3 regions of the Shewanella sp. JNE2 genome follow, and region 2 is predicted to be linked to each of the others. Evidence: predicted binding sites of a transcription regulator. Region 2 holds the regulator's gene; each other region holds the start of a gene.

Region 1 (4,258 bases), 2.0 Mb from region 2:
GTTGTTAAAACAGGATTATCTGGCACTGACAGACTCTTAGGTCTGTGTTTCGGTGCCATTAGAGGTGCGCTTATTGTTAGCGCCTTGTTGTTTTTTATGGATGCTTTCACAGGTTCTCCCAACGCCCAATGGTGGAAGGATTCTGTGCTAGTGCCCGAATTTGGCGTTGTTATTCAATGGTTTTTTAACTATTTGGAAAACACCTCCAGCTTTGTACCCAAAATATAAAAAAGACAATAAATTTATCCTAATTGATGAATATAAACCTAAGTCAAAATGTCTATTCAACGTCATTTATCTTTTTGCTTATATTTCAACATGAAAGGACATAGAACATCTTACAATGAGGAAGCTTACCCATGTGTGGTATCGTCGGAATAGTTGGCCAATCATCGGTTAATCAGACCATTTATGATGCACTGACCGTGCTTCAGCACAGAGGTCAGGATGCGGCAGGTATTGTGACCGTTGATCGTGGTGCTTTCAGACTACGTAAAGCCAACGGTCTGGTAAAAGATGTATTTGAAGTCAAGCATATGCAGCGCTTACAGGGCAATGCAGGGATTGGCCATGTACGTTATCCAACTGCGGGCAGTTCAAGCGCATCAGAAGCGCAGCCTTTCTATGTTAACTCGCCATTTGGGATTTCATTAGCCCACAACGGTAACTTAACCAACACAGTCGAATTAGCCGAAGGGCTGATTAAAAAACGTCGTCATGTGAATACCACCTCAGATTCTGAAGTGTTATTAAATCTCTTGGCGGATGAGCTGCAAAAAACCACGAGTTTGACTCTGACGTCGGAAGAAGTGTTCGATGCGGTCGCGAATGTGCACCAGCAAGCCCGTGGTGCCTACGCTGTGGTTGCCATGATTATTGGCCAAGGCTTAGTCGCGTTTCGTGATCCATTTGGTATTCGTCCTTTGGTGTTAGGTAAGCACGAAACTGCTACTGGCACTGAATACATGGTCGCTTCAGAAAGTGTGGCACTCGATGCCGTTGGCTTTGAAGTGATGCGTGATGTCGCGCCGGGTGAAGCGATTTATGTGTCAATTGACGGCCAGCTGTATACCCGTCAATGCGCGGCAGAACCGAGCTATGCGCCTTGTATCTTCGAATTCGTTTATTTTGCCCGTCCAGATTCGACTATCGACAAAGTGTCTGTGTATGCAAGTCGTGTCAACATGGGCGCTAAGCTTGGCGAGAAGATTAAGAAGGAATGGTACGATCACGATATCGATGTGGTGATCCCTATTCCTGAAACCTCCTGCGATATCGCGCTGGAAATTGCCCGTTGCATGGACTTACCGTACCGCCAAGGTTTTGTGAAAAACCGTTATATTGGCCGTACCTTCATTATGCCTGGTCAACAGGAACGTAAGAAATCAGTGCGCCGTAAACTCAATGCAATCAACACTGAGTTTAAAGGTAAAAATGTACTGTTAGTGGATGACTCTATCGTTCGCGGGACGACCTCTGAGCAGATCATCGAAATGGCTCGTGAAGCGGGTGCTAAGAAAGTGTATTTTGCTTCTGCTGCGCCAGAGATTCGTTTCCCGAACGTGTATGGTATCGACATGCCGACCTCGAATGAGCTGATCGCCCATGGACGTGATGCCGATGAAATCGCTAAACTGATTGGTGCAGATGGTATTATTTTCCAAAATCTGTCTGATCTAGTTGAAGCGGTGAGAATGGAAAACCCTGAGATTAAACGCTTCGAGACCTCAGTATTCGATGGTCACTATATTACCAATGACGTTGATCAAGCGTATTTAGATCACTTAACGCAACTGCGTAACGATGATGCAAAAGCGGATCGTAATAAAGATATTGGTACTAACTTAGAGTTGCATAACGTCTGTCACCCTTAACGGCAAGTGTTAGGCAGATCATGGGCCAGTGATGGATATCACTGGCTTTTTTTATGGTTCTTTAAGCATATTGATTATACCAATCGTATTAAAAACCGGTGATTTATCCCCAGATCCAAAGCAACATCCAAACGCTAAATAGACTGCTTAAGCTATGGCGAGTCACTTGGTGGCGTAGTAATAGTGATAGACTCACCGCAATAGGAATCAATAGAATAACCCACCCAATCAGTGGTATATCAATTAAGCTAAGCTGTCCTAGCCATGAACTCGTAAGTAAACTAATAGCAAGTAGTAATAGGGTATGAAATATAAGTAACTGATTAAATCTTAGGACTAATGCTGTTTTTTCTGCATGAGTGTTGTGTATGTTGTGGATTAATTTTTTTGCTAATGGGTTCATAAATCCTCCTTGTCAATGTGCTCACTCTACACTTTGTTGAGAATTATTCTCAATTGAATTTACAATTTAATAATTGCTTTCCTGTCAGGCTTGCTGTGATTTGCACTTAGAAGGACTTTGAGCTAGATTGTACTGTAATTATATCCAGTGTTTGGTGTTTGTATGATCCTCTATATCGCAGAAAAACCTAGCCTAGGGCGGGCCATTGCCGATGTATTGCCTAAACCCCATAAAAAAGGCGATGGATTTATCGAAGCCGCTAATGGCGATTGCGTGTCTTGGTGTGTCGGTCACTTGCTCGAACAAGCAGAACCTGATGCCTATAATCCTGAATTTAAAGCATGGAAATTTGAACACCTACCTATAGTGCCAGAGAAGTGGCAACTAAAACCTAAGGCTGCAACCCGCAGTCAACTCACAGTGCTTAAACGATTAGTTAAACAAGCGAGTATGCTGGTTAATGCGGGTGATCCCGACCGTGAAGGGCAGTTACTCGTGGATGAAGTGATTGCCTATCTTGGTGTGACGGGGGACAAGCTACATCAAACCCAGCGTTTACTGATCAGTGACTTAAACCCACAAGCTGTAAAACGGGCTCTAACGCAGCTACGCAGTAATCGCGAGTTTATCCCATTATCTACCTCTGCTTTAGCCCGTAGCCGTGCCGATTGGCTCTATGGTATGAATATGACGCGTGCGTACACCATCCAAGGTAAAAAGGTCGGTTATCAAGGCGTGTTATCCGTCGGCCGAGTACAAACGCCATTGCTTGGGCTAGTGGTGCGCCGTGATGAAGAAATTGCTAATTTTCAGTCTAAGCCTTTTTATGAAGTACTGGCACATTTGGCAATGGACAAGCAGGAAACCTTTAGTGCAAAATGGCAACCGAGTGAAGCATGTTTACCCTATATGGATGAAGAAGGGCGAGTTCTAGCCAGAGGATTAGCACAAAATGTGGTGAGTCGCATCAGCGATAAACCCGCCTTAGTTACTCAATTAGTGGCTAAGGACAAGAAACAGCATCCGCCTTTACCTTACAGTTTATCCGCGTTACAGATTGATGCGGCCAAACGGTTTGGTATGAGTGCTAAGGATGTGCTCGATACCTGCCAAAGTTTGTATGAACGTCATAAACTCATTACTTACCCACGCTCCGACAGTCGTTATTTACCCGTTGAGCAACATAATCTTGCGCCTTCGGTACTTAAAGCGATAAGTGACGGTGCTGCTGAGTTATTGCAAGGTGCTGATGCACCCGATCCCCGTCTTAAATCTAAAGCATGGGATGATAAAAAAGTGGACGCCCACCACGCAATCGTCCCTACCGAGAAAACGGCTAACCTATCGAGCTTAAGCTTGCGGGAAAAACAGCTGTATCTTCATATTGCGCGTCAATATTTAGCGCAGTTTTATCCCGCCTATTGTTATAGTGAAACCACGGTACAAGTGACTATCGAAGGTGGTTTATTTAACACTAAGGCGCGTCAGGATAGGTCCCTCGGCTGGAAGCAACTCTTTGTCCGCCAACAGCCGGGCGATAATAAGTCGACTCAAGAAAGTACAGATAAGGATGATGAGCAGGATGAATTTATCGGCCATTTACCGCCGCTAAAACTTGGGCAGACTTTGCATTGTCTGCGTGGTGAGTTAGTTGAAAAAAATACCCAGCCGCCTAAAGCCTTTACCGATGCGACCCTGCTCAGTGCGATGACGGGTATTAGTCGTTATGTCACTGACCCTGAGATCCGTAAAATTCTTAAAGAAACCGATGGATTGGGTACAGAAGCCACCCGTGCAGGTATTATTGAACTCTTATTTAAACGCGGTTTTTTACAACGCTTAGGTAAATCCATTGTCTCGACAGACGTGGGGAAAGGATTGATTAACAGTTTGCCTTTGAGCGCCACTACGCCGGATATGACAGCACTTTGGGAAGCGAGCTTGAACGGCATTTGTCATAAAGAGACCTCCTATCAAGGAT
Region 2 (4,258 bases):
CCACGGCGGAACAATGGTCCCGCAGGCCAAAAGTTCAGGTTTATCCCTGCTGCAATATGCGGCGGAACCATACCTTGGTAATACAAAATGTAGGATAGCAATAGATAATCCATATGACTTCGATGACAAGGCACATAGACAATTTCGTGACCATCGTGGTGTAACTGACGAATATGTTCGGCACCTTTAATATTGATGCCACTGTAGAGCTTATTCCATAACCAGGTTAAAAAACGCTCGGCAATGCGCACTAAACTATCTGAATAATTTGCCGCTATTTCATCAAGATACTCTATTGCAGTTTCACGAGCTTGAGTTTCAGAAATCTTTTTGCTCACAGCCTCTTCTTGAATCGCCTTACGTAATGACTCCGATTTGAGCAACGAATCAAATAATGCCTGACGATTTGGCAGTAAAGGACCCGTCATCACCTTACGTTGGCGGCGAAAATGTACCCGTGCCACACGCGCTAATTTATGGGCTATCCCCATATCAGTACCGTGTTCATCTGCCATATAACGCAGTGAAACTGCATTCGAAAACTGTACAAAATTATGACGGCCTAGAAACAAAATCATGAAGCACTTACGTAGCCAAGTTGGATTTTCACGCTCCAACACAGCCGCTTTCATCGTATCGTCTTCTTTACCTGGAGTACGTCCCCAATAAAGACTCACTGGCACTAACTGAATATCAAGCTCCGGGCGCTCCTTATGAACAGCCAAGAGACGCATAAAACACTCAAGGAATGGCTCGTTACCCGCACGTTCACCAAACAAAGGTTTACGTCCTTGAAGGCAAACAACCCGTGGCGCAACAACACCGTTAACAACTAAAGGTTCGTAGGGGCTTGGCAAGCCTAATTTTTCGGTGACTTCACTCAGTGCCGCAATGTCACTCAGCGATTCTGTTTTCATGACATAAGCAAGTGGTCTGGAGGTATCCAGATTCAGATCGGCAAAAGGATCCTGAGGCACCACAATAGTGTGGACTAAGTGTTTTTGGATCCAACGTAATGATTTCAACCAAAGAGAGTCTTGTTTAGGCATTATTCTTATGCAATTAAGTACGTTTACTAGCCCAATAGAATACCAGACTCTGGGGAGTATTCGCTAATTCTCTCCTATATATCCCTAAATCACCCTAACATCAGGCGTTTTATAAGCCTATAAAACAATATATGCACCCCATCGGAATAAAATAAATACTCTTAAAAATTAAACACTTAAAATTAAACAGAAAAATATAAAACGCCTTATCTTCCATAAAAACTCAACCAATAGATCAGACTGAGATTTGCCGATTTAAAACACTTTACGATCTAAAAATGGTTAATACTTGCACTACAAACAATACTGTATATACTAACAGTAACTGTATAGAAAAACAGGAACAGCCATGAGACCCTTAACGCCACGCCAAGCTGAAATTTTAGAGCTAATTAAACGTAATATTGCCGATACAGGAATGCCACCCACCCGAGCAGAAATTGCCACTCGTTTAGGCTTTAAAAGTGCTAATGCTGCTGAGGAGCACCTCAAAGCTCTCGCCAAAAAAGGCTGTATCGAAATCATGCCTGGTACCTCTCGGGGTATCCGTCTCCCAGCAGAGGAAGAGGTCGTGGTTGAATATGGCCTGCCACTTATAGGCCAAGTAGCCGCTGGTGAGCCAATCTTGGCTCAAGAACATGTTGAACAGTACTATCAAGTTGACCCAAGTATGTTCCACCCTACCGCCGATTTTTTACTGCGAGTAAAAGGTGACAGCATGAAAAACATCGGCATTCTCGAAGGTGATTTGTTAGCGGTACATAAAGTACAACAAGCGAGAAATGGTCAAGTAGTTGTTGCAAGAGTCGACGATGATGTCACGGTTAAACGCTTCGAAAAAAAAGGCAACTTAGTCTATCTATACGCAGAAAATGAAGACTACTCACCAATTAAAGTGGATTTAAGTTGTCAAAGTTTAACAATTGAAGGACTCGCTGTTGGTGTGATCCGTAATGGAGATTGGCTATGAGTAACCTATTAGGCAATGCCCCACGTCATCCGGGGTTGTGGCTCGACAACATTCGAGAGCCAGATGCAAACTGGCAGTATGCACCGATCAGCTGTGTGCCTACACAGACTCAAGGCCGTACTGAGTTAATCCAGCTCAGTACGCAGCTCGCACAACTCAGTCAACAGGGGCGTTGGGTTGTACTCATCAATCCACCAAGTATTGGCTATAAACAGTTACTCACATCAGCAGGTGTGCGCATGGATCGTATATTACTCGTTCATGCAAAAGATGAGGTAGAAACCCTATGGGCGATGGAGAAAGCCTTAACAAGTGGTACGTCCAGTGCAGTCATTACTTGGACGACCTCACTCGATGCCCGTGATAATCGACGCTTACAAATTGTGGCAAAAAGTGCCAGAGCGATGGGTATTGTATTAGAGGAAGTAAATAACCACTTACAGGATAAGGTCCGCCTTGAGCAACATACACACTTTAAGCAAGCCACTTTTTTAGCCCTGTTCATTAGTTTTACAAAAGATTTTTTAGCCGTGAAAGCCGCCTCACATATGAATGTGAGGCTTTTTTTTAGCAATTTTTCAGACAATTAGAAAAATAAGTGATCTTGATCAATATTTAAACAGCAAGTATGGTTGATTAAGCTGGTGACTCTATATCACTGGCGATGGTAAAAACCGAGCTGTTATCCCAGCCAATTTTCCATCAATAATTAAAATGACAGATTTTTTCAGTAGTATGTGCCAGCGTGGCGAATTAACAGCAGTAACAGTACAAAAGTAAGCCATCAACGCACATTGAAGTCAAAAACGCTTTTTTGGGAACTGAAGAGTTTGCATAGAGTTGAGACTTACTGTGTGACTCTTCTTTGTAGTTGCAATTTGCAATTAGCAGAGGAGAAGTCTTGTGAAGCAATTGTTGTATTGTTTACTCGTGGTGTTATTCGCACCACCGTTGAACGCAGCGGATTCGCGGTTCAATATGACCACTGGTGTAACCGAGATAAGTGGCAAGGTTTATCACTTGCATATGACTATCTTGTATATCTGCTGTGCTATTGGCCTCGTGGTTTTTGGCGTAATGATTTATGCCATGATAAACCACAGAAAATCCAAAGGCGCAGTTGCCGCCCATTTCCATGAAAGTACCAAAGTTGAAATTGCTTGGACCATATTGCCATTTATTATCCTGATCCTAATGGCCATACCTGCAACCAAAACCTTAATCGCAATGGAAGATACGAGCAATGCTGATATCACCATCAAAGTTACTGGTTCTCAGTGGAAATGGCATTACAGCTACTTCGATCAAGATATTGATTTTTACAGCATACTCTCGACACCTAGAACACAAATTGATGGTTCAGAACCTAAAGGCGAGCACTATCTCCTTGAAGTCGATAAACCGCTTGTTGTTCCAATAAATCGCAAAATCCGCTTCCTAATGACATCAGAAGATGTCATTCATTCATGGTGGGTTCCAGCCTTTGCGGTGAAAAAAGATGCGAATCCTGGTTTTATTAATGAAGCATGGACACGTATCGATAAACCAGGCATTTATCGCGGCCAGTGTGCTGAACTTTGCGGTAAAGATCACGGCTTTATGCCCATAGTCGTAAAAGCCTTACCAGAAGCAGAATTTGATGCTTGGATTACCGAGCAAAAACAAGCAGCACAAACCGCTGCCGCTACAGCTCAAGCCGCCCTATCACAAACCCTTAGCCAAGCAGACTTAATGACCCAAGGTGAGCAAGTCTATATGGCTCGATGCGCAGCATGCCACCAACCTAATGGAGAAGGATTAAAAGGTGTATTTCCAGGTTTAAAAGGTAGTCCTATCGCAACAGGCCCTCTTACTCCCCACCTTGAAATTATCATCCATGGTAAAGCTGGTACGGCAATGCAGGCTTTTGCTAACCAATTAACTGCCCAAGAAATTGCCGCAGTGACAACCTATGAGCGAAATGCGTGGGGAAATAATATGGGGGATGCTGTTCAAGCCAAAGATGTGAACGACTATATGAATGGTGATCGCCAGCCTCAGACATCGACAACACAAACACAGCAAGTCGCCGCGTTGCCTACAGAGCCAACCGTCCAAGGTGCTAGCATCGATCCCGCTAGCCTGCCAACACTGACCCATGACACGCTAATGACGGAAGGAGAAGCCATCTATATCTCAAGTTGTGCAGCCTGCCATCAAGTAAATGGCTTAGGTATTCCGCCCGCTTTTCCATCGTTAG
Region 3 (4,258 bases), 1.5 Mb from region 2:
GCACCAATACGAGTAAATATGCGATCAATAGGCCCTATCACAGCCCGCTCTGCCGGTACAAAACAGCCAATATGAGCCATAAGCGTGATTAAGGCGACTTGGCGCATATAAGTCGACTTACCCCCCATATTGGGTCCTGTCACTATCAACATGCGTCTTTGATTGTGCAAGGTGACTGGATTGGCGATAAAGGGTGTTTGACTGACACGTTCAACGACGGGATGTCTGCCTGCATCAATCTGGACGCCGATATCCTGGCTTAGCTGAGGACAGATATATCCTAAAGTTTCAGCGCGTTCGGCAAAATTACTTAATACATCGAGTTCAGCAGCCGCTCTAGCAAAAGCTTGTAACTCATGTAGTTTGGGCAGAATAAGATCGAAAAGCTGTTCCCATAGCTGTTTTTCAAGGGCCAGCGCTTTACCTTGGCTTGAGAGCACTTTTTCTTCGTACTCTTTAAGTTCGGGCGTGATATAACGCTCCATATTTTTAAGCGTTTGGCGTCGTTGATAATTGAGCGGTACTTGTGAAGATTGCAAGCGGCTGACTTCAATATAATAACCATGTACGCGGTTATAGCCGACTTTAAGTGTATTGATGCCAGTACGTTCTTTTTCCCTTGCTTCAAGTTGAACCAAATAGTCGCTGGCCCCCTCACTCAGACCGCGCCATTCATCAAGTTCATTATTGTAGCCTTCGCGGATCACGCCACCATCACGAATAAGCATAGGGGGATTATCAACAATGGCGCGCTCAAGCAGTTGTTGCTCTTCTGGAAACTCGCCTAAGAGTTGGCCTAGTTTCACTGTATGGGGGGCGCTTAACTGTGCTAATGATTGCTGCAATTGAGGCAATAGGTTTAATGCTTGGCGTAGTCGGGCAAAATCCCGTGGTCGAGCAGTACGCAGCGCAAGCCTTGCCATAATACGCTCAATGTCACCCAGTGCCTTAAGCTGTTCATGGAGTGGTTCATGTGTGCCTGTCTTAAGTAATTCATTCACAGCCGTTTGGCGGGCGATAATTTGATTAGGATCCCGTAATGGTTGATGGATCCAGCGCTGCAGCATACGGCTTCCCATTGCTGTCGCAGTATTATCTAATACGGCTGCTAAGGTATTATTACGGCCACCCGCTAGATTTTGGGTGAGTTCCAAGTTACGGCGGGTTGCGGCATCAAGTACTATACTATCCGCTTGATTAAAGCGAATTATGGCATTGATATGGGGTAGGGCAGTACGTTGTGTATCTTTAACATACTGCATTAAGCAACCAGCGGCTTGCAGTGATAGACGCGCATCGCTAATGCCAAAACCATGAAGATCTTTAGTGCCAAATTGTGCAAGTAAAAGTTTGATGCTGGTGTCGTAATCAAATTCCCACTCGGGACGACGACGTTTGCCTTTGAAGTGGCTTAGCAAGCCAAGTTCACCAAAATCTTCACTGTAAAGAATTTCGACTGGATTTGTACGTTGTAATTCGGCTTCTAAGGATTCCCTTGTATCAAGCTCTGCAATCACAAATCGGCCAGAGGAAACATCGAGGGTCGCATAGCCAAATCCAACTTTACCTTGATAAACTGCGGCTAAAAGATTGTCTTGGCGTTCTTGTAACAGGGCTTCATCGGTTAAGGTACCGGGTGTTACTATGCGTACGACTTTACGCTCAACCGGACCTTTAGCGGTCGCGGGATCGCCAATCTGCTCGCAAATTGCAACAGATTGACCAATTTGAACCAATTTAGCCAAATAACCTTCAACCGCATGATAGGGAATGCCAGCCATTGGGATTGGATCGCCGCCACTCTTTCCGCGGGCAGTCAGGGAGATGCCTAATAACTCAGAAGCACGTTTAGCGTCATCATAGAAGAGTTCATAGAAGTCACCCATGCGATAAAACAGTAGCATATCGTGATGTTCTGCTTTCATCGTCAAATATTGACGCATCATGGGGGTATGTTTTTCTAAATCATCGGTATCAATTACATTCATTAAATCGTTATCGTCCGTTGTGGCTGCCCTAAAAGCGATATCAATCTGTGTGGATATAGCGTAAAACCTTGGAAGTTTGTGGCTATTCCTACTCAAAATAAGTTGCGCTAATCTTAGCAATATTTTACTGACAATTAAGCCACCAAATGTAGATATTCCCTTATTATGATAATTTATTTGCCCAATATTAATGTAAAAGTGCGTAAGTATAAGGAAATTACCCCATTGAAAAATAATTCGTGCGCAGGTCTTGATACTGTATGATTGTACAGTATACTAGTCAGCATATTAAGACAGAAAGCCTCGCTTTTTGAATTGCCCGCTTTACTAAATTGAATATCACTTTTTGACAGCCTAGATGCTGCCTAGATGAGGGAACAGGAATGAAGGTCGATCCAAACAAAGAGAAAGCACTCGCAGCGGTATTGAGCCAGATTGAAAAGCAATTTGGTAAAGGTTCTATCATGAAGCTGGGCGAAGATCGCTCTATGGATGTCGAAACCATTTCTACTGGTTCGTTATCTCTAGATGTCGCTTTAGGTGCTGGTGGCTTGCCAATGGGGCGTATTGTTGAGATCTATGGTCCTGAATCATCTGGTAAAACGACACTGACTTTAGAAGTGATTGCCGCTGCGCAGCGTGAAGGTAAAACCTGTGCTTTTATCGATGCAGAACATGCGTTAGACCCAATCTATGCTAAAAAATTGGGCGTAGATATTGATAACCTGCTGTGTTCACAACCGGATACTGGCGAGCAAGCGCTTGAGATTTGTGATGCTTTAACTCGCTCAGGCGCTGTTGACGTTATCGTAGTCGACTCCGTGGCTGCATTAACGCCTAAAGCTGAAATCGAAGGCGAAATTGGTGATTCTCACATGGGCCTAGCGGCGCGTATGATGAGCCAAGCCATGCGTAAATTGGCGGGTAACTTGAAACAATCCAACACGTTACTTATCTTTATCAACCAAATTCGGATGAAGATTGGTGTCATGTTTGGTAACCCAGAAACGACAACGGGTGGTAACGCACTGAAGTTCTATGCTTCTGTTCGTTTGGATATTCGCCGCACAGGTGCCATTAAAGACGGCGATGAAGTTGTCGGTAACGAAACTCGCGTTAAAGTGGTGAAAAACAAAGTTGCGGCTCCATTTAAGCAAGCTGAGTTCCAAATCCTTTACGGCCAAGGTATTAACCGAACAGGTGAGTTAGTCGACTTAGGTGTAGCCCATAAGCTGATCGAGAAAGCCGGTGCTTGGTACAGCTATAAAGGTGATAAAATTGGCCAAGGTCGTGCAAATGCGGGTAAATATCTGACTGAAAACCCAGCAATTGCCGCCGAAATAGACAAGACGTTACGTGAGTTACTGTTAAGTAATCCAAGTGCCCTAGCATCATCTGCATCCGATGATGAAAGCACAGAAGGTAATATTGACTTAGAGACAGGCGAAATATTCTGAGTCAGTCCGCATACCAAATCGCGGTAGCGCTGCTAGCGCGCCGCGATTATTCCCGCCAACAAATTCGTGATAAATTGCTCGATAAAGGTTTCGAACTTAACGATATAGAACCTGTACTTGATGCTTGCGAATCCTCTGGTTTTATTAATGATGCGCGTTATGCAGAGTTGTTGGTGCGTAGCCACATCAGCCGAGGCCATGGTGCAATACGTATCCGCCAAGCAATAGCACAGAAAGGCTTATCTAAAGATTGTATTGAAACCGCTTTGGTCAATTGTGATTGTGATTGGTTTGAGCTAGCAAAAGACAAAGCTACAAAAAAATATGGTGTTCCCCGCGTGACAGAAGTGAAGGGCTCTAAAGCTCGGGAACTTATTGCAAAGGAAAAGGCTAAACGTGTGCGTTTTTTAATGGGCCAAGGCTTTAGCTACGATCAAATCAGTTATGCATTAGATTCAGATCCCAATGATCCCGACGAAGATGATTAACGCCCTAATTCAAAAGTGATGATTTGAAGCTAAGGCTGTAAAAACTCATCTACATATCACCTACGGGCTTTGAAGCCTTCTGGTTTCTCGTTGTGCTCACTTGCTTGAAAATTGTCCTTATCGCGACAAACCTACACTGTCTTCAATTATTCCTTATCCTGCCGTTTTGCCTCTAGTGGCTCTGGTGTAGCCTATTCAAGCTAAAATATTAAATTCCTGATGTGTATATCACCAATCAAGACTGGTTGTCTTTCCTTAGTCTGCTTATAATGCTGGGCAAATAGAAATGCGGCTGCCCTATGGTGTAGCTGGTAATGCTTATCCA

The links. The regulator LexA, encoded in region 2, represses DNA repair genes until DNA is damaged. The targets are predictions, from matches to a motif close to TACTGTATNNNNATACAGTA.
Region 1: MZ182_RS12235 (DNA topoisomerase III) is a predicted target of LexA. The motif match lies at 2,408-2,427, and genes of this name have one in related genera.
Region 3: recA (recombinase RecA) is a predicted target of LexA. The motif match lies at 2,243-2,262, and genes of this name have one in related genera.

What each region holds. Positions count from the first base shown of each region.
Region 1 covers NZ_CP096169.1:2,752,615-2,756,872, reverse strand. Annotated here, with positions in the region: gene MZ182_RS12250 (CvpA family protein) at 1-228, shown strand, start outside; gene purF (amidophosphoribosyltransferase) at 360-1,874, shown strand; gene MZ182_RS12240 (hypothetical protein) at 1,978-2,277, opposite strand; gene MZ182_RS12235 (DNA topoisomerase III) at 2,440-4,258, shown strand, end outside.
Region 2 covers NZ_CP096169.1:155,610-159,867, reverse strand. Annotated here, with positions in the region: gene plsB (glycerol-3-phosphate 1-O-acyltransferase PlsB) at 1-1,049, opposite strand, end outside; gene lexA (transcriptional repressor LexA) at 1,399-2,019, shown strand; partial or broken gene MZ182_RS00690 (cell division inhibitor SulA) at 2,016-2,527, shown strand; gene coxB (cytochrome c oxidase subunit II) at 2,923-4,258, shown strand, end outside.
Region 3 covers NZ_CP096169.1:3,218,984-3,223,241, reverse strand. Annotated here, with positions in the region: gene mutS (DNA mismatch repair protein MutS) at 1-1,988, opposite strand, end outside; gene recA (recombinase RecA) at 2,372-3,445, shown strand; gene MZ182_RS14445 (regulatory protein RecX) at 3,463-3,933, shown strand.